Regions from separate parts of the Alteromonas sp. MmMcT2-5 genome, predicted to be linked through region 1. Evidence: predicted binding sites of a transcription regulator. Region 1 holds the regulator's gene; each other region holds the start of a gene.

The links. Region 1 encodes sigma-54, which starts transcription at its own class of promoters, with help from an activator protein. Its sites were predicted from a motif close to GTTGGCACGNNNNTNGNNT; they were not measured.
Region 2: the regulator sigma-54 is predicted to act here: its motif matches at 3,532-3,550, upstream of MHN09_RS03900 (PEP-CTERM sorting domain-containing protein).
Region 3: the regulator sigma-54 is predicted to act here: its motif matches at 4,150-4,168, upstream of flhA (flagellar biosynthesis protein FlhA).
Region 4: the regulator sigma-54 is predicted to act here: its motif matches at 2,920-2,938, upstream of MHN09_RS00345 (DUF3192 domain-containing protein).

What each region holds. Positions count from the first base shown of each region.
Region 1 is NZ_JAKRFB010000014.1:57,773-62,909, reverse strand. Features, by position in the region: gene kdsC (3-deoxy-manno-octulosonate-8-phosphatase KdsC) at 1-345, shown strand, start outside; gene lptC (LPS export ABC transporter periplasmic protein LptC) at 342-920, shown strand; gene lptA (lipopolysaccharide transport periplasmic protein LptA) at 889-1,443, shown strand; gene lptB (LPS export ABC transporter ATP-binding protein) at 1,446-2,171, shown strand; gene MHN09_RS08370 (RNA polymerase factor sigma-54) at 2,245-3,726, shown strand; gene hpf (ribosome hibernation promoting factor) at 3,757-4,044, shown strand; gene ptsN (PTS IIA-like nitrogen regulatory protein PtsN) at 4,058-4,501, shown strand; gene rapZ (RNase adapter RapZ) at 4,586-5,137, shown strand, end outside.
Region 2 is NZ_JAKRFB010000003.1:81,675-86,811, forward strand. Features, by position in the region: gene prsT (XrtA/PEP-CTERM system TPR-repeat protein PrsT) at 1-2,414, opposite strand, end outside; gene MHN09_RS03900 (PEP-CTERM sorting domain-containing protein) at 2,587-3,483, opposite strand; gene MHN09_RS03905 (PEP-CTERM/exosortase system-associated acyltransferase) at 3,651-4,472, opposite strand; gene MHN09_RS03910 (serine protease) at 4,744-5,137, shown strand, end outside.
Region 3 is NZ_JAKRFB010000001.1:180,886-186,022, reverse strand. Features, by position in the region: gene MHN09_RS00855 (MinD/ParA family protein) at 1-550, opposite strand, end outside; gene flhF (flagellar biosynthesis protein FlhF) at 556-1,965, opposite strand; gene flhA (flagellar biosynthesis protein FlhA) at 1,995-4,094, opposite strand; gene flhB (flagellar biosynthesis protein FlhB) at 4,529-5,137, opposite strand, start outside.
Region 4 is NZ_JAKRFB010000001.1:68,000-73,136, reverse strand. Features, by position in the region: gene MHN09_RS00355 (GGDEF domain-containing protein) at 1-1,487, shown strand, start outside; gene ppnN (nucleotide 5'-monophosphate nucleosidase PpnN) at 1,498-2,862, shown strand; gene MHN09_RS00345 (DUF3192 domain-containing protein) at 3,062-3,436, shown strand; gene MHN09_RS00340 (histidine kinase) at 3,448-5,058, shown strand.

The DNA.
Region 1 (5,137 bases):
ATTACTGGACGTCGCTCTGCCATTGTTGAAAATAGAATGAAGGCACTGAATGTTGCACATATAATTCAAGGCGAAGAGAATAAAGCAGACGCGCTTAGCGACCTGATGAAACGCCTTGAGTTAAACACTGACGAAGTGGCTGCGGTAGGTGATGACATGCCAGATACGGGTATGTACAAGCACGTTGCGGTTAAAATTGCGGTTGCCGATGCCCATCCTTACGTAGCAAAACAAGCTAACTGGATTACGACCCTTCCCGGTGGGTTTGGCGCGGTCCGAGAAATATCGGATACCATTTTGCAGGCCAAAGGGGTAGCAAATGAGATTTTTGGAGCTAGTGTATGAGCCTGTTTGGCTTTAATCGCTTAGGATTAAGTATATCGGCGCTATTTATTCTGGCGATGCTGATGTACATCCCTACGTGGATGGAAGAGCAGCCTGAAACGCAGGGGAATCGTGAAAACGATGCGCTAAAGCCCGCCTACAAAGCAAAAAATCTAACAACTACGCTGTACAATCAAGACGGTGAGTTAAATCACAAAGTATTTGCAGAGTCGATGGAGCATTACGACCAGCTTGGCTTTGTATTGTTTCAGCAACCTAAATACACCCTTTATACAGAAAACGCGTCATCACCATGGGTGGTAACCGCTGATGAAGGTACACTATACAATAACGAGCTAATCCAGCTGGAAAACCAAGTTAATATTGAGAACCAAACTGGCGATGACTTTGTCAGAAGTATATCGACCGAGTACATTCAAATTAATTTAGAAACCAAGCAAATGACATCTGACCAACCCGTTGAAATACTGGGCACCCAATATGTCATTTTAAGTAATGGGTTTAACGCGAATTTACGCACACAAGAATACGAGCTTTTAGATCATGTACAAACCACTTATTCCCCTAGCAACTAGTTTATTGCTTGCCATCGCTAGCGGTGCGGTACACGCCAGTGAAGATGATTTTTCGCAGCCCATAAAAATAGGCTCGAACACCCAGTTTATCGACGGTAAAAATAAAACCGCGTTGTACAAAGACGACGTACTCATAACTCAAGGCTCTTTGGTTATTGAAGCTGACGAAGTGGAAGTAATTGCCACTGACGGTGGTGGTCGTGAAATATTTATTGCTAGAGGAAAGCCTGCAAGCTATTCCCAGCAATTGGAAGACGGCACGCCAGTTTCGGCAAAAGCTAATGAAATACGCTATGAAGTGGTGAACCGAACGATTTCTCTTGCCGGAAACGCAGAGTTGAAACAAGACACCAGTAAAGTACAGGGTGACAACATCACGTTCGATATGATTACCGAGCAATTGCTAGCGACTGGCGGCGCAGGTAAGGATGGTGAGGGTCGAGTGACCACAGTATTCACACCTGAGACCATTCGCAAAACTTCGTCTAAGAAAGACAAAAAAGACAACGAGGGCAATGAATAGCAATGGCAACTTTGAGCGCTAAAAATCTTGCTAAGGCTTACAAGTCACGACAGGTTGTACGAGATGTAAGCCTGTCTGTCTCAACGGGTCAAATTGTTGGTCTTCTTGGCCCAAATGGCGCTGGTAAGACCACCACATTCTACATGATTGTTGGTTTAGTGAATCTGGATAAAGGCAAGATTGAAATCGACGACAATGAGCTAACTCATCAGCCCATGCACGAGCGCGCACGCCGCGGAATTGGCTACCTACCGCAGGAAGCCTCTATTTTCAGAAAGCTCACAGTGCATGAAAATATCATGGCCATTTTGCAAACCCGTAAAGATTTAAATTCACAACAGCAAGAAGAAGAAGCAGATGCGCTACTTGATGAATTTAATATTAACCATATACGTAATAGTACGGGGATGAGTTTGTCAGGGGGCGAACGCCGTCGCGTTGAGATTGCCCGCGCTCTGGCAGCAAAACCGCAATTTATTTTGTTAGACGAACCATTTGCTGGTGTTGATCCAATATCAGTTAATGATATAAAGAAGATAATACAACATCTTCGCGATAGGGGTATTGGAATCCTTATCACGGACCATAACGTACGAGAGACATTGGATGTTTGTGAAAAGGCGTACATTGTGAGTCATGGCGAGCTTATTGCGCAAGGAACGGCGGAACAGGTTTTAAGTAATCAAAAAGTAAGGGATGTATACCTAGGCGAACAATTCAGGCTATAGTTAATGTAACCGAATTGTCATTTTTCAGTTTCGCTCTGGTATATTCAATTTAGAGCATTTAAATAAGACGTAGATGAAACCATCTTTACAGCTAAAATTTAGCCAACAACTTACCATGACACCACAGCTTCAGCAGGCCATTAAACTGCTGCAGCTTTCTACACTTGATCTTCAACAAGAGATCCAAGAAGCGCTCGATTCTAATCCGCTATTAGAAGTTGAAGAAGGTAACGACGAGCCGCAACTAGAAAAGAACAATATCGACAACGATGACAGCGGCTCTGAGGCCACTGCTTCTGCATCTAGTGACACACTAGAAGCCGGCGATGCACTTGAGAAAAACGATCTTCCCGATGAGCTGCCAATCGACAGCACATGGGACGAATACTACTCTGCTTCATCTTCGCCTGCTCCGGGTCCATCCAATGACGACGAGCAAATCTTCCAAGGTGAGACTACTGAAGATATTCAAGAGCACCTTCTTTGGCAAATGCGCCTTACCCATTTCTCGGATACCGATCGCGCAATCGCTACAGCAATCATCGACTCTATTGACGAGTCAGGTTATTTAACCGTTACCCTTGATGATATTTTAGAAGCGGTTAACGATGATGATATGGAAGAGCCGATTGAAATGGACGAAATAGAATGTGTGCTAAAGCGCATTCAGATGTTCGACCCTATTGGTTCTGGCTCACGCTCTCCACAAGAATGTTTGATGGTGCAATTGCGCCAGTTTTCAGAAGACACACCGTGGCTTGCTGAAGCAAAGCAACTGATTGAAGAGTACTCTGACTTACTGAGCAGCAAAGACTATCGTACGCTTATGCGTAAAAGCCGATTGAAAGAAGATCAGCTACGCGAGGCAATGCGTTTACTGCAAACCTTGAATCCTCGCCCAGGTAGTGCTTTAGTTACTAAAGAGCCTGAGTACGTTATTCCTGATGTCTCAGTAACCAAGAAAAATGGCCGTTGGGTGGTTGAGCTGAACCCCGACAGTCTGCCTAAGTTAAGCGTAAATCAACAATACGCTGCAATGAGTCGCCGTGCCAAGAATAGTAGCGATTCACAATTCATCCGCTCACACATGCAAGAGGCTAAGTGGTTCATAAAGAGCCTTGAATCTCGTAACGAAACCTTAATGAAGGTTGCAAACTGCATTGTGCAGCAGCAAATGGGCTTTTTTGAGCACGGCCCGGAAATGATGAAACCAATGGTGCTAAATGATGTCGCAGAAATGGTAGATATGCACGAATCCACTATTTCGCGAGTGACAACGCAAAAGTACATGCATACGCCACGTGGAATCTTCGAATTGAAGTATTTTTTCTCAAGCCACGTTGCAACAGAGTCTGGTGGTGAATGTTCATCTACAGCGATTCGTGCATTGATCAAGAAATTAGTGGCCGCTGAAAAGCCTAGCAAGCCGCTAAGTGATAGCAAGATTGCTTCATTGTTGGCCGAACAAGGCATTAAAGTTGCCCGGCGAACAATAGCAAAGTACCGGGAATCGTTGTCGATCCCGCCGTCGAACCAACGCAAAAGCCTTATTTAATCGGGCTTAATAATATAAGGAAGACGAAATATGCAAATCAACCTTACTGGTCATCATGTCGAAATCACCGACTCTTTGCGTAATTATGTCGATACGAAGTTCAGCAAACTTGAACGTCACTTTGATCACATTTCTAATGTGCATGTCATCCTGAACGTTGAAAAATTAAATCAAAAAGCCGAAGCGACCGTTCATTTAAGTGGCGCTGAAGTATTCGCATCCTCAGAAAATACCGACATGTATGCGGCGATTGACAGCATGGTTGATAAACTCGACCGGCAGGTAATCAAGCATAAGGAAAAACTGAAAAAACATTAGTAGTTAATTAAGCATGGATATACAAGCCATCGTAAGTCTGGACCGCACCGAGTGTGCGGTTCAGTGTAATAGTAAAAAGCGAATTCTTGAGATCATCGCTGATATCGCTGCCAAGCAAAACGAGAACATTGATCAGGCAACGGTACTCAACAGTTTGATGGCTCGAGAGCGTATGGGTAGTACAGGCATTGGCAATGGTATCGCCCTGCCCCACGGACGCCTGCCGGGCCTTGAGAAAGTGATTGCCATTGTTGTAACCAGCACGCCAGCAATCGACTTTGACGCCCTTGACGAGAAACCCGTAGACATCTTTTTTGCGCTACTCGTTCCCGAGGAACAGACCGAAGGACACCTTCAAACGCTGGCCACCGTGGCTGGTAAACTAAGCGACAAAGAAACGATTAAAGCAATACGTCGCGCAACGACAAGCGACGATATTCTATCTGCATTAAGTTAAACATTAAGCGCCTATTAACCGTTTAGTAGGCGCCTAATTCAACAACGCGTATGTGATAAAACCAGAGTATTAGGGAGAAAGTAGGTGAAGCTGATAATAATCAGTGGTCGTTCGGGGTCTGGTAAGTCTGTCGCACTTCGCGCATTGGAAGATTTAGGTTATTACTGTGTTGATAATATCCCGGTAAACTTACTTCCCACCTTAACCCATACAGTTGTTGACGAGTACGATCAGGTTGCGGTAAGTATCGATGTGAGAAACTTACCTAAAAATCCTGACGATTTGGTAGAAATTCTAGACTACCTGCCTTCTTCGTGGTCGATGACCATTGTTTACATTGACGCGAGCGATGATGTACTGGTTAAGCGTTTTAGCGAAACACGTCGTCTTCACCCTCTCGCCAAGCTTAATAAATCGCTTTCAGAAGCCATTAAAGCCGAGTCTGCCCTACTTGCTCCTATTGCTGAGCGCGCAGATTTATATCTAGATACAGATAAGCTTACCATTCACCAACTGGCAGAGTTAATTCGAGAGCGTATCCTGGGTAAGAAAAGCTCACGCCTTGTGCTTGTGTTTGAGTCGTTTGGCTTTAAGCACGGCATTCCTAAAGATGCGGATTACGTTTTTGATGCCCGC
Region 2 (5,137 bases), on a different contig from region 1:
AACCAAGCAAGGTTGTTTAACACGAGTGGGCTCTCTTTCTTCACGTTATCAACAAGATACGTATACTGTTCGATTGCAAGTACTGGTTCACGCTCAAGAAGATAATTGGCAAAGAGAAGACGGACTTTGTTGTCACTTTGCGCTCTTTCAAGGTGTGCTTTTGCAAAGCTAAGTATCTGTTCGTGCTGCTCTAACTGCACATATGAAGTAAGTAGCAGCAGTGCTAACTCACTAGATGGCGCGTCTTCGTACAACGGCTCTAGTGTGGATATTGCAGACTGGTAATTACCTTCAGTAATAGCTAAGCGTCCTTTTACTACCTGACCAATTAACGACTTTTTCGCTTCGTCAGGAAGTGCGTTATAAGCTTTACTTGCGTCTTTGTTTTTGCCTTGAAGTAACTTTAACCTAGCAGCCAGCAGCTCAATGGTTGTATTCTTACCAAGGTTTCTGCGCGCTTCCTCGATAACCTGTTCCGCCTTGAGGTAGTCACGTTCAATTTCTTCAATTTGTATACTCTGTACAAACGAATTTTGAGAAGGCTCCAGTTTTCTCCATTCAGTGAATGCCTTTCGCGCATCCTTGTAATTAGACTGTTTTGCATAGGCATTACCCAGCAACATCCAATATTTAGGGGTATCTTTTAGCTTTTGTTGATTTTCCGAAAGGTAATCCACTACAGTTTTGAATTGATTATCTAAAGAAAGCGCAGCGGCATAAAGGAGAGCGTATTTTGGTTCTTTCGATTTCCCTTGAGCTTCTTTCAATTGTTTAATGGCTGGTTTGATATTTCCTAAGCGCTGAGCCACTTGGAAAGAGCGTATTAACAGGCGAGTGCTCAAAGGATAGTTATCAATAGCACTTGAAAGCTGTTTCGATGCTTTTTCAAGCTCTCCATTTTTTATTGACTGCTCTATGAAAAATAGGGCCGCTTCAAGGTTTTTGGGGTCTATATCTTTTAGTTTTTGATAGGTTTGTTGCGCAGACTCAATGTCTCCGGCTGTCTGTTGAACAAAACCTGTTGCATTCAATCGCTCAATTTTATTCTCTTCACCTGTTAAGCGCGAATCTATAAGCTCGTAGGCTTTGTCGTAGGCCTTATTTTCAACATAGGCCACTAATAGCAGGTAGAAACTGTTTTCAGATTCAGGTGATATATCTAGGTTTCGCTCTAGCTCGGAAAGACCTTCCTTGCCAGTAATAAGTTTCAACAAACCGATGTTTTGAAGCATCTTGGAGTCCGAAATTTGGTCCGACTCAATTTTGCCAATCAAGCGTTTTGCCTCGTCAAGCTCGTTCTTTTGAACAAGTAATCTAGATGTTTCAACGATGTACAATAGATCGTCCTGTCCAAGATCGGACATTGTATTAATTGTATCAATACCGTCCTGAACGTAGCCTAATTTCAGTTGAATGCTCGTATAAAGTCTTTTGGCGTAATGATCTTTAGGCAATGTGTCAATGATGACTGAAAGGTTCTGATATGCCTGCTCAAAATTTCCCAGTTGATAATGAGATATGGCGGAAAATAACCGAGTAATTTGGTTTGAGCGTCCATTTTTTATTGCTTTATCTAGGTAAAGAATTGCGCCCTCATAGTCCTTTTCAGAAACCAACAAGGTACCCTTTAACTGGTTAAAATAGGCTTGCTCAGGACTCAGACGTAAAAGTTGTTCAACAACAGGTTTTGCTTCTTCGAATTCACCAGCGTTTATTAAAACCGTTGCTAGTTGGGTTTTTACCTTATAATCAGCGGGCCTTAAAGAAAGCAATTTTTTACTGGTATCAATAGCACTCGACCAATCATTAACAAAGTTTTCTAGGGTAAATTTTAACTGAAGCGCTAGCGGCGAGTCTTCTATTTGTGCTGCATTGTCAACCAATACCTTTAAAGCTGCAGCAGGTTTCTCTCTTATCGTAGCGTTGTAAGCTTTCGCAAGAGATGCAATATCTTCAAAAGGTGAAGCCTCTAACTTTTCAAATGCTGATATCGCACTTGTCGGGCTTTGTGCTCGAAACAGAGCAATTGCTTGGTATATTTCTAACTTATCTTTAGTTTGGCCTTCGTTATCAACACTAAGGTCTTTGATGCTCTCGTATTCTTCAAGCCAAAGATGGGTCTCTGCTAATGCGACTTTGCTTTCATCACTTAATACGCTCTGTGCGCGTAGTAATTCTTTTTGCGCTGCAAGGTATAGGCCTTGTTGGAGATATGTTAAACCTAACATTTCTCTTGCCTTTAAAAGCGAAGGGTCGTCTTTTATTACATTTTTGAGGGTAACTGACGCTTCTTGTAATTGCCCTTTTTCAAGCATTAATTCTGCGTCAGCCAGACGCTTTTCTGGAGAGTTGTCGCTACACGCAGACAACAAGCATAACAGCATGGCTACTGACAATTTAGAATAATTTTTCACATTAGCTTCCTTATTGCTTAACCTAGCTAAGGTAACGTATTCCAGATAATTTACAAGCTATTCAAGGACTTTTTCTAAGGCAATTCTGTATCACTCTGATAAGAAAAGAGCAAAAAAAAAGCTGCCTATTTAAGGCAGCTCTTTAAGTCTTTTGCTTGTATCCGTGTCGATATTATTTTCTACGACGACGTGAGAAACCGAACATGCTGATAAGGCCTAGGCTCAAAACTGCAACTGTTGATGGCTCAGGTACACGGAACTCTACAGTAACAGCGTGGTTATCGCTGATAAGCACTGTGTCACCATCTGAGTCGATTGGGTTAGCGATGTTATCTGCTAACTCACCAACAGTAACTGTTTGTGAAGCATAAAGTAGGATGTCAGTTAGCGTTGCAGTAATGTAATCTTGGAAAGATACGAAGTTACCTGAACTGTCTTGGAAGTAGAAAACTTCTTGACCAGCTGGAGTAAGGCTAACTTCAGTAATTAGCGACTCGATAACTTGCTCACCAAGGTTAATTGAGCTTGTGCTGAACTCGCTTTGTACTAACAACTCTGCACTACCATTATCAACAGTAACAACATCAGGAGTAAAGAAGTCATAGCTGTATTGATAAGAGTAGATATCTAGAACACCGCCAGTGTAAGTAACAGAGTCACCACCTGGGTTAAGGATACCGTCTAATTCGAAATCAAATGTAAGTGCAGTAACTACGACAGTAGGGAGAGTTGAACCGTCCACGCCAAGATTGTTTGGCTCAGGGTCGTAAGTAAACGTGTTCGCAATAGCGCCATCGTCAGAAAGCACAAGGTCAGACAGATCAGTAAATCCAGCCATTGAACCGTTAAAGGTATAGCCGATTAGGCCAATACCACCGCGAGACACAATATCTCCAGTCGCTGTATTTACTTCAGAAACTGAGTCGTATTGAAGACCTAAACCATCGATTGCACCGCGAGGGTTAACTACTGAATCGTCAGATAAGTCTAAGTAAAAAGGTGTCGCTGCTGCTTGTCCACTAAGCGCTAAACCAGCAGCCATCATTGTTGTAAGAAGTAACTTTTTCATTTCCGCTCTCCGTTATGTTTGCAGCGATTTCTTGAAGTCACTTGGTTAAAGCACTATGCGTGCCAACTTTTAAGTTGTTGATAAGTAATGAAAATTAATTATTCCATTTTCGCGGTGTAAATTATGCTGACAGCTCAAAGTCATAGTTGCGAAAGAGCTCAACGGCATCATCCTTGTTGTGATCTTAATGTATGTTTTATGTTTTTATACATTATTGAAAACCCTTTAGGGAGGTTTTTGTGAAGCATTTCCGGCGTGATGTGATAGGCGGCCCTCTTACCATGGTAATCTACGATCGGTCCAATCTGTTCAAAGCGTATTCCAATAAAACGCATTGACCGAGCAAGCCTTGGCTCCATCATTACATAGTTATGTTTAACACCTGAGTTAACTGAGACTGCTGCGGCAGCAAGATATAGTCCTATCGCAATGAAAGGGAAGCAACGTAACTCTGTTTCAGAATAACTTTCTGGATTGATAGCACCAATTGCAGCACCATCGAATTTATCCATCTGTCTTCGACGGAACTCATTTGGTACTGCAAGTCGAGAAATTTCACAAATCTCATGGCGGGGGAAGTTTCTAGGATCAAGTGCGCTATTTGTAATCGAATCACAACAGTACTTTTCTATGGGAAGAAGTTGATTTTCTGTATTGGGGCGAACCATTCGAACAGTACCCGCGAATCTCTGGTTTTGTACATGTTCGATTAAACAACACACCGAATAAGCATCGAATTCATCACTTTCTATTTCTAAAGGATTAGGTGGTTCAAAACCTTCTTCTGTACAATATACTTGATACCTAATTTTGAATGATTCATTTTTCAGAGCCTCGTCATGCGCTATCTTTGGCACTAAGTAAGTAGAAAAGTGGTGAGATATCTCTTTAACTTCTTGTAGTTTTTGATATCCCTTAAGTGCTTTAGTTACTCGACTATTGGCACCAAAAATATTCTGTACCTTTTGTACCAACTTTCCTTTTTGCATAACACTTTCTACCTGTCTTAGAGACTACGACCATTGATGCTGTTTAGGCAATGATGTTTTTATATTGTATTCAGCTAGAGTAAGTATAGTTTGTAAATATACGTTCATGTACGTATTATTTTTTTCGGCTCTCTAGCGCTTCATGAGCAACAATACCTCGTTGCAAGTTCTTATTTTTATAACAATATACTTCTATATGCTTACACAAAATAGCTCTAAAACAATATGTTCAGTGATTTTTCTTTTAATTTATACAGTTTTAAAGGCCCCAGTGTTTGCGGAAGATCTAGTATCTCTCACTAAACGCGTTACAGCGTCTACCGTTGCCATCGCACTTCACAGTCCTATTAAAAGCAATGCCCCTTCAATAAAAGGAACTGGCTTTGTGGTACACGATGGACACTATGTTGTTACAAATTACCACGTTGTTGAGCAAGAATTGGATCCTACAATAGTAGAATATTATGTAGCGATGCTGCCTACTGACGGGGGCTTTTCTTTCCAAAAACTTCAATTAATGGAAATTGATATAGAACACGACCTGGCGCTCTTCGCCACAAGTGAGGCGATGTCTCCTCTTGTTCTAGCAGACGAGGACTTGCAACCAGCGGGCACTGACATTGCCATATTTGGTTATCCCCTTGGCGCAGCCCTTGGTTTGTATC
Region 3 (5,137 bases), on a different contig from region 1:
AGCGGAAAACACCGTGCTCTCTATTCAGAATTTTTATCAATGCATAAGCATCTGTCAATGAAGTAGGCTCGTCACACACAACGACCATGATGTCTTGTGAGGCTTTTGAAAAGCTCAACACCATGTCTGAAATACCTGCCGCTGTATCAACGATTAGCACGTCAATTTGCGAGCGAAGCTCACTAAAGGCACGAATTAGGCCAGCGTGTTGCGTTGGCGACAATTCTGCCATCGACTGCGTGCCTGATGTGGCAGGGGCAATCTTTATTCCGTGCGGACCGGTCACTAGTACTTCATCAAGTGTACATTCGCCGGAAAGCACGTGGGATAAGTTTTTCTCAACACGCAAACCTAACATAACGTCTACGTTAGCAAGACCGAGGTCCGCATCGAGAACCATTACACGTTTACCTTGCTTCGCCATGGCGATAGCGGTGTTCAATGTAATGTTTGTTTTACCTACGCCACCTTTGCCACCGGTGACGGCGATTACTTTGATTAACCGTGATTGCTTCATTTTTCTTAAGCTACTCGCTTGGTCGTCAATCATACTGCTTATGCTGTTTTAATTGCGTTGTTACCACTAGTATGATTCAAACCGTACTTTTTATAAAGCTTTGCAGCAGCGGAAACCAAAGATTTCGCTTCTGCAATCTTAATGTCTTCAGGTACTTTTTGACCATCGGTGACATAACTAACCGGTAATTGGTATTCAACCGCTGCACTAAGCACCTCTCCTAAAGAGTAGCACTCATCTAACTTTGTGAAAATACAGCCACTTAGTTCAATATCATCATACGCTTGAATGATTCTCTGCAAAGCAGGATATTGCGTATTTGCTTGCGCTACCAAATATTTTTTAACATTTGGCATTTGTCCGTTATCAAACTGCTTAATTTGTTTAATTAATCGACTGTCTCTTTGACTAAATCCAGCCGTATCAATCAATACTAGTCGCTTATGACGAAGTTGGAATAATAAATCCGCAAGTTCTTCACTAGTCTGCGCTTTTCTCACCGTGCAGCCAATAATCTTTCCGTATGTCGCTAGCTGCTCATAGGCGGCAATTCTATACGTATCGATGGTAATCATCGCAACCGACTCTGCACCGTATTTTTGCGCATAGCGGGCAGCAAGTTTCGCAACGGTAGTTGTTTTACCGGTACCTGTTGGTCCTACTAATGCAACAGCACCTTGTGCGCTAAGTATATCGTTTCCTGTCACATTTATGCGATTAGCCAATAGGTTAAGAAGATATACCCATGCATCTCGTTCGTTGTAATGTGACGGCGTATAGCTAATAAGCTGTTTCGCTAACGCGTTGCTTAACCCCATATCGGTTAAACGGGTGATTAGATATTGATGAACAGGTTTTTGACGTTTGTTTTTAGCTTCCATCAAGTCGGCCACTTGATATTGCAATACATCGCGAAGAGACGCTAACTCTTCCTTGATTTGCGCAAGCTCCGCTGACTGCGTCACAGAGGTATCATCCATACTTGACGCTTGATGCTCTGGGAAAGCGTTCTGACGAACTGGTTCATGAGAAGACTGCTGGGCTTCTACGTCGTCAATAAAGGCTTCTGAGAAGTCTAAGTGCGAAGCAATTTCATTGGCGTGCTTAGCATTCGCTGTCATTGGTTGGTTAGGTTGCGCGGGACTCGCCACGCCATTATTTCCACCGTGCTGCTTTTCTAGCAGTGCTTTAAGGCTATCAGGACCGTCGTCACCAATGATTTCGCTCAAGCTAGGCACTGCCTTTTGGCCAGGTGTTTTTGCAGCTGCTTGTGGAGACGCTTTCGGCGTAAACAACTTCGCTTCAGGTTCTTTGTCGTAGGCTGCGACAAGCTCAATACCGTCAGCGACTTTGCGATTTGACATGATCACAGCGTCACTGCCCAATTCAGCTTTAACTTGGCTTAATGCCTCACGCATATCTTTGCCGAAGAAACGTCTAATTTTCATTGCAACCTCTCCAATCACCCAGTGTCAGATTATTGACCGACCGAACTGACTATTTTTATTTGTTTGTCGTCAGGCACTTCTTGGTAAGACAGAACATGAAGCCCAACAACCGAATATTTTAAGAAGCGAGACAGAACGGGTCGTAGCATGCCTGAGGTAAGGAGTACTGCAGGCTCTCCTTCTAACTCTTGCTGCTGACTGGCTTGCTGCAATGATTTTTGCAGCTTGTCTGCCAGACCTGGTTCTATGCCAGCGCCATCTTCGCCACCTGCTTGAAGTGACTGGTGCAACATCTGTTCCAACTCTGGCGCCAAGGTTATGACAGGTATCTCTTTTGCACCTTGAGTAATTTCTTGGACAATTAAACGTTTAAGGGCAATACGCACTGCAGACACTAAAACATCGGGGTCTTGGCTGCGCGTGCCGTACTCACTGAGTGTTTGAACGATTGTACGCATATCGCGAATAGGCACACCTTCAAACAATAAGGTTTGCAGTACCTTCACGACGGTGCTTAACGGAAGGATGTCTGGTACTAACCCTTCAACCAGTTTCGGATGCTGTTTGGCAAGCATATCAAGAAGTTGTTGCGCTTCCTCGTGCCCTAATAATTGATATGCATTGTTAGAAAGTAATTGGCTTAAATGGGTCGCTACAACGGTCGCAGCGTCTACAACTGTGTACCCAAGGGTTTGTGCATGCTCCCGTTTGTTGGGCTTAATCCATACTGCGTCTAAGCCAAACGCGGGGTCTTTAGTGGCACGCCCTTCTAATTTACCGAACACTTGCCCTGGATTAATAGCAAGTTCTTCATCGTGACTGATGATGGAATCCCCAATCGTTACGCCTAGCATAGCGATGGTGTAAGTGTTGGGCTCTAAATCCAAGTTATCGCGAATGTGGACAGGCGGAATAAGGAAACCCAGCTCTTGCGATAGTTTCTTACGTACGCCTTTAATGCGCGTCAACAACTCGCCACCTTGGGATTTATCGACAAGAGGAATTAAACGATAGCCCACTTCCAATCCGATGGTATCTACCTGCTGAACATCATCCCAGCCAAGCTCTTTCACTTCAGGCGCAACCGATTCATCTTTTACCACATTGTCTGGCACTTTGGGCTCTGCGGCCTTTCTCTTTTCTTGGACCGACTGCCAGTAAGCAAAGCCTGCAATCAAGAATGAGAACCCTAAGAATGCGATATGAGGCATCCCAGGAATGATACCCATCACAAATAGAACGCCCGAGGCTATATAAAGAGCTTGATTATTACCAAGCTGACCGCGGATTTCTTTGCCCATTTCCTGAGTCTCGTTTTCACGAGTAACGATAATGGCTGTAGCGACCGAAAGTAACAATGAAGGAATTTGCGCCACCAAACCATCACCGATGGTCAATATGGTGTAGATTTCTATAGCGTTACCGAATGAAAGCCCGTGCTGAATCATGCCGATAAAAAGACCACCAACAATATTAATTAGCATGATGAAAAGGCCTGCGACCGCATCACCCTTTACAAATTTTGACGCACCGTCCATCGACCCGTAGAAATCCGCTTCTGCGGTAATCTCTTCACGGCGTTTACGTGCTTGATCTTGATCTATATACCCTGCATTTAAATCAGCATCTATGGCCATTTGCTTACCGGGCATAGCATCTAACGTAAAGCGAGCGCTTACTTCTGAAATACGTCCTGCGCCTGCGGTTACAACTTTGAAGTTGATAATAAGAAGAATGGCGAAAACAACAATACCTACGGCGTAGTTACCACCAATCACGACCTCACCGAAGGCTTCGATAACTTTACCTGCTGCATCGCCGCCTTCATGTCCGTAAAGTAAGACAACGCGAGTAGAAGCCACGTTAAGCGCTAGTCTCAATACGGTAGCGATAAGTAACACCAAGGGGAAAATGCCGAAATCTACTGGACGCTGGGTAAGTACAGCCACCAAGATAATGACTAGCGACAACGCAATATTAAAGCTAAACAGCACGTCCAGTAAGAATGGCGGCATAGGCAATATAACCATGCCCATAATTGCCAAAAGGACGATGGGTGCGCCTAAACCACTGGTAAAATTTTGCAGCTGATTTTTATCGAATCGCTGAAGATAACCGGATAACTGCATGGCTTGGTGTCTCTCTATCAGAAAATTGACGCTTTATGTGAATCTTCTAGTGAGTTTTCAACTAACGTGCCAGCTTTGTGTTTTACGCAAAAGTTATCCAAATCTGAGCTGTAATCATGCGTGATTACTGTCTACAGTGACTTGTATAGAGCGATTAAGATTTTGTATCCGAGGGACATACGAACAGTTTATAATTACGTCACTATTCCTAGGGCCTACTCTTCGTTTTAAAAGGATTATTCATGGTAGTACTACAAAACCGTGTTGCAACGTTTTGTTGGGTCAGCCTTGTCATCATGCTGACTTTTAGTCATGTAGCTCATGCATCTAAACAACCTAACTTACGGACAGCGTGTGGAGAATTTGCTAGCTGGTTGGGGGCACATACCTATGTCCCACCTTCAAAGTCAATTTTAACCCATTTAGCGGTTGGGTTAGTGTCGGTACTCTGGTGGGATAGGCAAATCCCGTTTAAGTGGCTTAGGACGTTTGCCCTTACCTGCTCTATGCGCTTTTAACTGATAAACATGTGCGAGCACCTGCGCTACCGCCATAAATAAAGCGTTAGGAATTTCATCGTCCACTTCAGTGGAGTAGAAAATGGCTCGCGCTAACATGGGTGAAGGGATCAACGGCACATCGTTGGCGGTAGCAATTTTTCTGATGTGCATCGCTAGCTCATCAGCACCTTTCGCGACCACAACCGGCGCCCTTACCCCCTTCTCGTCATATTTAATAGCAACAGAAAAGTGAGTAGGGTTGGTCACGACAACGTCTGCTTGTGGTACTTCCTGCATCATGCGCTTGGTTGCAGCCTGATATTGCAGACGGCGAATTCGGCCTTTAACCATAGGGTCGCCTTCCGCATTTTTCCGTTCGTCTTTAACCTCTTGCTTGGTCATCTTCATTTCTTTGTTGTGCTTATACATTTGATAAGGCACATCAATGAGCGCGATAGGGATCATGCCGCACACCAGAATAAGAAACGCCCACTTAAGCATGTCGAGTGCGTGAAAGATGTTTCCCGGATAAAGCTCCATATC
Region 4 (5,137 bases), on a different contig from region 1:
CAGCATTTTACGAGGGCTTCTCCGATAAAATAGATACTGAACTCAAGGTATTGCGTGGCCATCTATCTGGCACACCAAATTTCAGCCTAGCGGCGGTCAGTATTGAAAAGCTTAATAAATCTCTACAGCACCAAGAAATAACTCTGAGAAAATACAGCGTTGATACTGTATCTTCGCTAGAAGATGCGATGAAACAGCTGCAGAAAATTGTTTTTCAAGACAGTGAGTTGAAAGGGCTGACAACACAAGAGTTGATTAAATTGAATCAGCCTGTGGGCGATATATTTAGTATTTATAAACTATACGCAAAAGCCATTGCCCTTCACCGCATTGCACTTAACAAGAAAATGGTAGGCCTCGAACCAACCGGGTCGGTTGAAGCGCCATCGAACAAGCAAGAAAATTCGACCACTCGCTCGCTTAAAGATGACAATCCTCACTACCGCTCTATATTAGTTGAACTTAATCATTTGATTACTTCATACGCGCAGAAAAAACCGAATGATCCTCAGCTCAATGACATAAAGCAACGTCTCGATGACGGCATGGATGAAGACCAGTTACTGAAAAGCTGCGTTGTAATTTTGCGGATGATTGTGCAAGACGCCATGTCAGAGGCTAGCCTGACAGGGAAAGTCATTCAGAGCCTACACCGTTCGCTAGGTGAAGTAAGCAACGATGTAAACAATACCATTCAGGGGAGTCAAGCCCAATTCGAGCAACGCCAAGCGGGCAATGAACAGCTTAAGCGTGAGATTAGCCACATAGAAGAAGCTGTATCAGAAAGCAGCTCCTTAGAAGCCCTTAAAGAGCAGACCCAGTTTCGGGTTGAAAAGCTTGTAAGCACCTTAAGCGAGCAGCAAAGCAACGATCAGCAAGGCCAAGAAGCGCTAATGGCATTGCTGTCTTCAATGCAGTCGCGCATAGATACGCTTCAGCAACAAACCAGCGTTTATAAAAAGAAACTCGCCGAGCAAGCAATGCAGAGTCGAACCGATCCGCTAACACGCCTTCCTAATAGACAAGCATATAACGAAAAATTAGACGCAGCGTATGCTCACTTTAAATCTAGTGGGGATACTCTGGCAGTTGCCGTTGTTGATATTGATCATTTTAAATCGATCAACGATAGGTTTGGTCACGCTGCAGGAGACAAAACTCTGCAAGTGGTGAGCAAGTTTCTGAAACAAAGCCTGTCAGAAAATGATTTTGTTGCCAGATGGGGGGGAGAAGAGTTCGTTATGCTGCTGCCTAACACGCAGATGGCAGATATTGATAAAAAGCTTAATGAAGTTAGAACAAAGCTCGCTGCTATGCCGTTCAAATTTAAGCAAGAAAAAGTAAAAATTACCGCTTCTTTCGGCGCAACCTGTTTCGGTGAAAATGATACTACAGAAACGGTTTTCGAGCGCGCCGATGAATACCTTTATAAAGCGAAACGTAACGGCCGCAATCTCGTAGTCACTGATTTAAGCACTGACTTATAGGAAGTAAAGTATGAAGAAAGTGCAGCTTAACCCTGTTGGCTGGATGAGCCAACTGTCGCAAGTAGAAGTTTCTCGCCTTCAAGATGCCACTAATAGCGAGCTTTTCGCTATGTTCAGAAACTGCTGCCTTGCTGTATTGAACAGCGGCGTTGATGAAGACAATTTCGAAGCGCTATTCGCCCCCTATGAGAATTTTGAAATTAAGCTCATACGTCGTGAACGAGGCGTAAAAATTGAGCTCGTCAATCCGCCCGAGGTAGCGTTCGTAGATGAGCAACTCGTACGTGGTGTACACGAACATCTTTTCGCTGTACTGCGCGACTTGCTTTACATGGGTAATAAGTATGCATTTCTTCACCAAACCGCTCCAGCGGAAGGTAACGACATTACCGATATGGTTTTTGACATGCTACGCCATGCCAAAGCACTTGAGGGTAACGACGGCGTAAACACTATTGTTTGCTGGGGTGGCCACTCTATAAATCAGGTTGAGTATAAATACACTAAAGAAGTAGGCTATCAACTTGGCTTACGTGATATGAATATTTGTACCGGATGCGGCCCTGGGGCAATGAAAGGCCCAATGAAAGGCGCTACCATTGGTCATGCTAAGCAGCGCCATAAAACCGGGCGTTACATTGGTATATCAGAGCCGAGTATCATTGCTGCTGAGCCACCGAATGCCATAGTAAACGAGCTCATTATCATGCCGGATATCGAAAAACGCCTAGAAGCGTTCGTTAGATTGGGCCATGGTATCGTCGTGTTCCCAGGAGGTGTTGGTACAGCAGAAGAACTGCTTTACCTGCTTGGCATCTTGATGAATGAACGAAATGCACAGCAGCCCTTCCCTTTTATATTGACTGGCCCTGCTGGTAGCGAAGAGTATTTCGAGGCTATTGACGCCTTTGTCGGTGCAACGCTTGGTTCACAAGCGCAATCAAAATATCAAATTATTGTGAACGACCCGGAAGAAGTTGCCCGCACTATGAAGAAGCAGCTTGAAAAAGTGAAGCAGTTTAGAGGTGCCATGGGTGACGCTTTTAGCTTCAACTGGTCGTTAAAGATAGAGCAAGATTTTCAACAACCCTTCATTCCAACTCATGAAAGCATGGCTGCACTTCAGCTTCATTTGGATCAAAGCAAAAGTGACCTTGCCGCTAATTTGCGAAAAGCGTTTTCGGGTATTGTCGCAGGAAACGTTAAAGCAGAGGGTATTGCCCAAATTAAAAAACATGGTCCGTTTGAACTTACTGGTGACAGTGCACTGATGGAAAAAGTCGATACGCTGCTAGAATCCTTTGTAAAACAGCACCGAATGAAGCTCCCGGGGACGGCATATGAACCGTGTTACGTTGTGAAGAATGAAAAATAAGGTAATGAATAACCGATAACCGTGATAAGACGCATTTGCTTACGTTTACTACTTATGCTTGGCAGACGTTTTGCGTTACACTACTAAAGAGTATTGTTTTACGCATTAAAGCATCAAGCTTTCTCTCAACGTGATGGAAATGCGTCCCACTCGTGATTAACACTAACATTAAAGTAAAGAAAAACGAGAAGTAACGGTCATGAATACCAAGGTTATTCGTCTAATTTTAGCTGGCATCGCCCTTTATGCGGTGTTTGTTTTTATGGTTATCGCGTTCTATCCCGATAAGCCAGAAAATATGGATTGGAAAGACCGTGAAGAATATAACCGTGTGCAAATTACCAAGTTGAAGTTGGGCAGTACAAGAGAAGAGGTTTTGGCTTTGTTAGGCTCACCTGACATTACAGAAGCTAAGCGACAAGGAGCAACGGCGATACAGGTTATGTTTTTCAGGACACAACATGTGCGCGCTGACGGCTTAACCACGCAAGATGAATGTACACCGTTACTTTTTGAAAACGACAAACTTATTGCATGGGGTGAAGGGGCTTACTCCAGTTACCAAAAAAGTTAGAAGGATGGGGAGTGAGCGACATCATTTCCACGCTTAAACGCCTGGTTCAGTTAGGTAACACTGAACTTTCTGTCGAGCAGCGTATAAACCATTGGTTGAAAATCGCTAAACGGATCCTGACCTTAGTAAACGCCAATCCAGCGCTTGCTGCAGCAACGTTACACATCGATAATGACCTTCCCAAAGATACTCAACATCTTTTATTATTGGCGCTGTTTGGCAAGCTTTGCCGATTAAACGACCACTATTTACAACATGTGCTTGCGTCTTTACTCGCATCCCTCTGGCTTTCAAGTAAAGGAACACCAAGCGACCAAACGGCCAATATCATTCGCTTTTTGCGTAAACACAATCTCTCGATTTGGCTGGATATCATTAAACTTCAAAAAGCATTTCGGTCAGACAAGCCCATTAACTACGTTGCAGACATTCGGCTTAATATGGTTCAAAGGCTTTGTCTCCTAGCAAATGTTTTCGCTACTAAAACAAAAAAAGCAGATTATCGTGAGGTTTTCACTCAGATCGTTTTACGCCTTCCAGCACATCATCGTCACCTTATTGCACCACTTATCAACCTATTTAATGGTGTGCTACCTGGCGCAAAGGTTTACGCAAACGGCGTACCGGGCGCGCTAGTCGACATTCAGCAAAATCACGGCTACGTATTTATGCTTAGTCAAGACGATGAAGATGGAAAGTGGCTGCCTCTATCGTCAATACGCTCTCCCATTTCACTATCAATGCCGTTTGAGCACTTTGTTGCTCTTTACACTGATACCGCCACTGCGAGAGTAAATCATGGCGGCACACCATTTTTACCTTCTACATTCGCAATTCAGCATCCCCCTAAAGCTCTTATAACTATTATCGATGAGCTGCAAAAGCGCGATGTAGATATTGAACAACTTTGCGAAAAAATTGAAAGCGTGCCCACGTTTAATCACTTTTTGATGCACACTGCGAGTCAGGACAACCGTCTTCAGCTTCCGGTTAAAAGCATTAAACAGGCGGTTTTGACCTACGGCATTGAACGTGTGGGTGACATGCTTATTCAATTTGCTCTGTTAGAACGGCTAACGCAAAACCAATTTCCACTGATGGGCATGTGCAAGCAATTAACTTTATTGGCTTGTTCATTTGCAAGCTATTTCGCACAACTCGCCGATTCGAAGTTTTCGCCGCAATCTGCCGCATTGACTATGACCTTTGTTTGTACTCCCTTGTTCACGCTACCAGGGTTTAAAGTGTCACGAGCATTACCCGTCGACCTCAGCAAAGCTGTGTCCATTAATAGCGCATTCAAGGTCAAATCTGACACGCCTTGGCTAGCAATCGCTTCTGAACTTGCTGGAAGTTGGCATCAAAGCTCGACGTGGCGTGCCGTTATACACCAATGCAGTAAAGTAAGTACGGACGTTGCTAAATCACTTCAAAAGGAACAAGCAATTCTGGTGTTGAGCTTCGCTCTCGCCAAAGCATGCTTATTTAATCAGGATATTTATCCATTACTTCAGGATATCAATATCAAAACACTTTTAAATATCCTAGGTATTCGACGAGATGATGTGGTAAACGCACTAGACGCTAATGGGTCACTTTTGTTCTGTCCGCTTGCGCAGTAACGCCATTTACTCCAATACATCGTACTCGGCTATTTAATTAATCTTTACGAATGGCTATAACTTGCGCCAGGTATCGTAT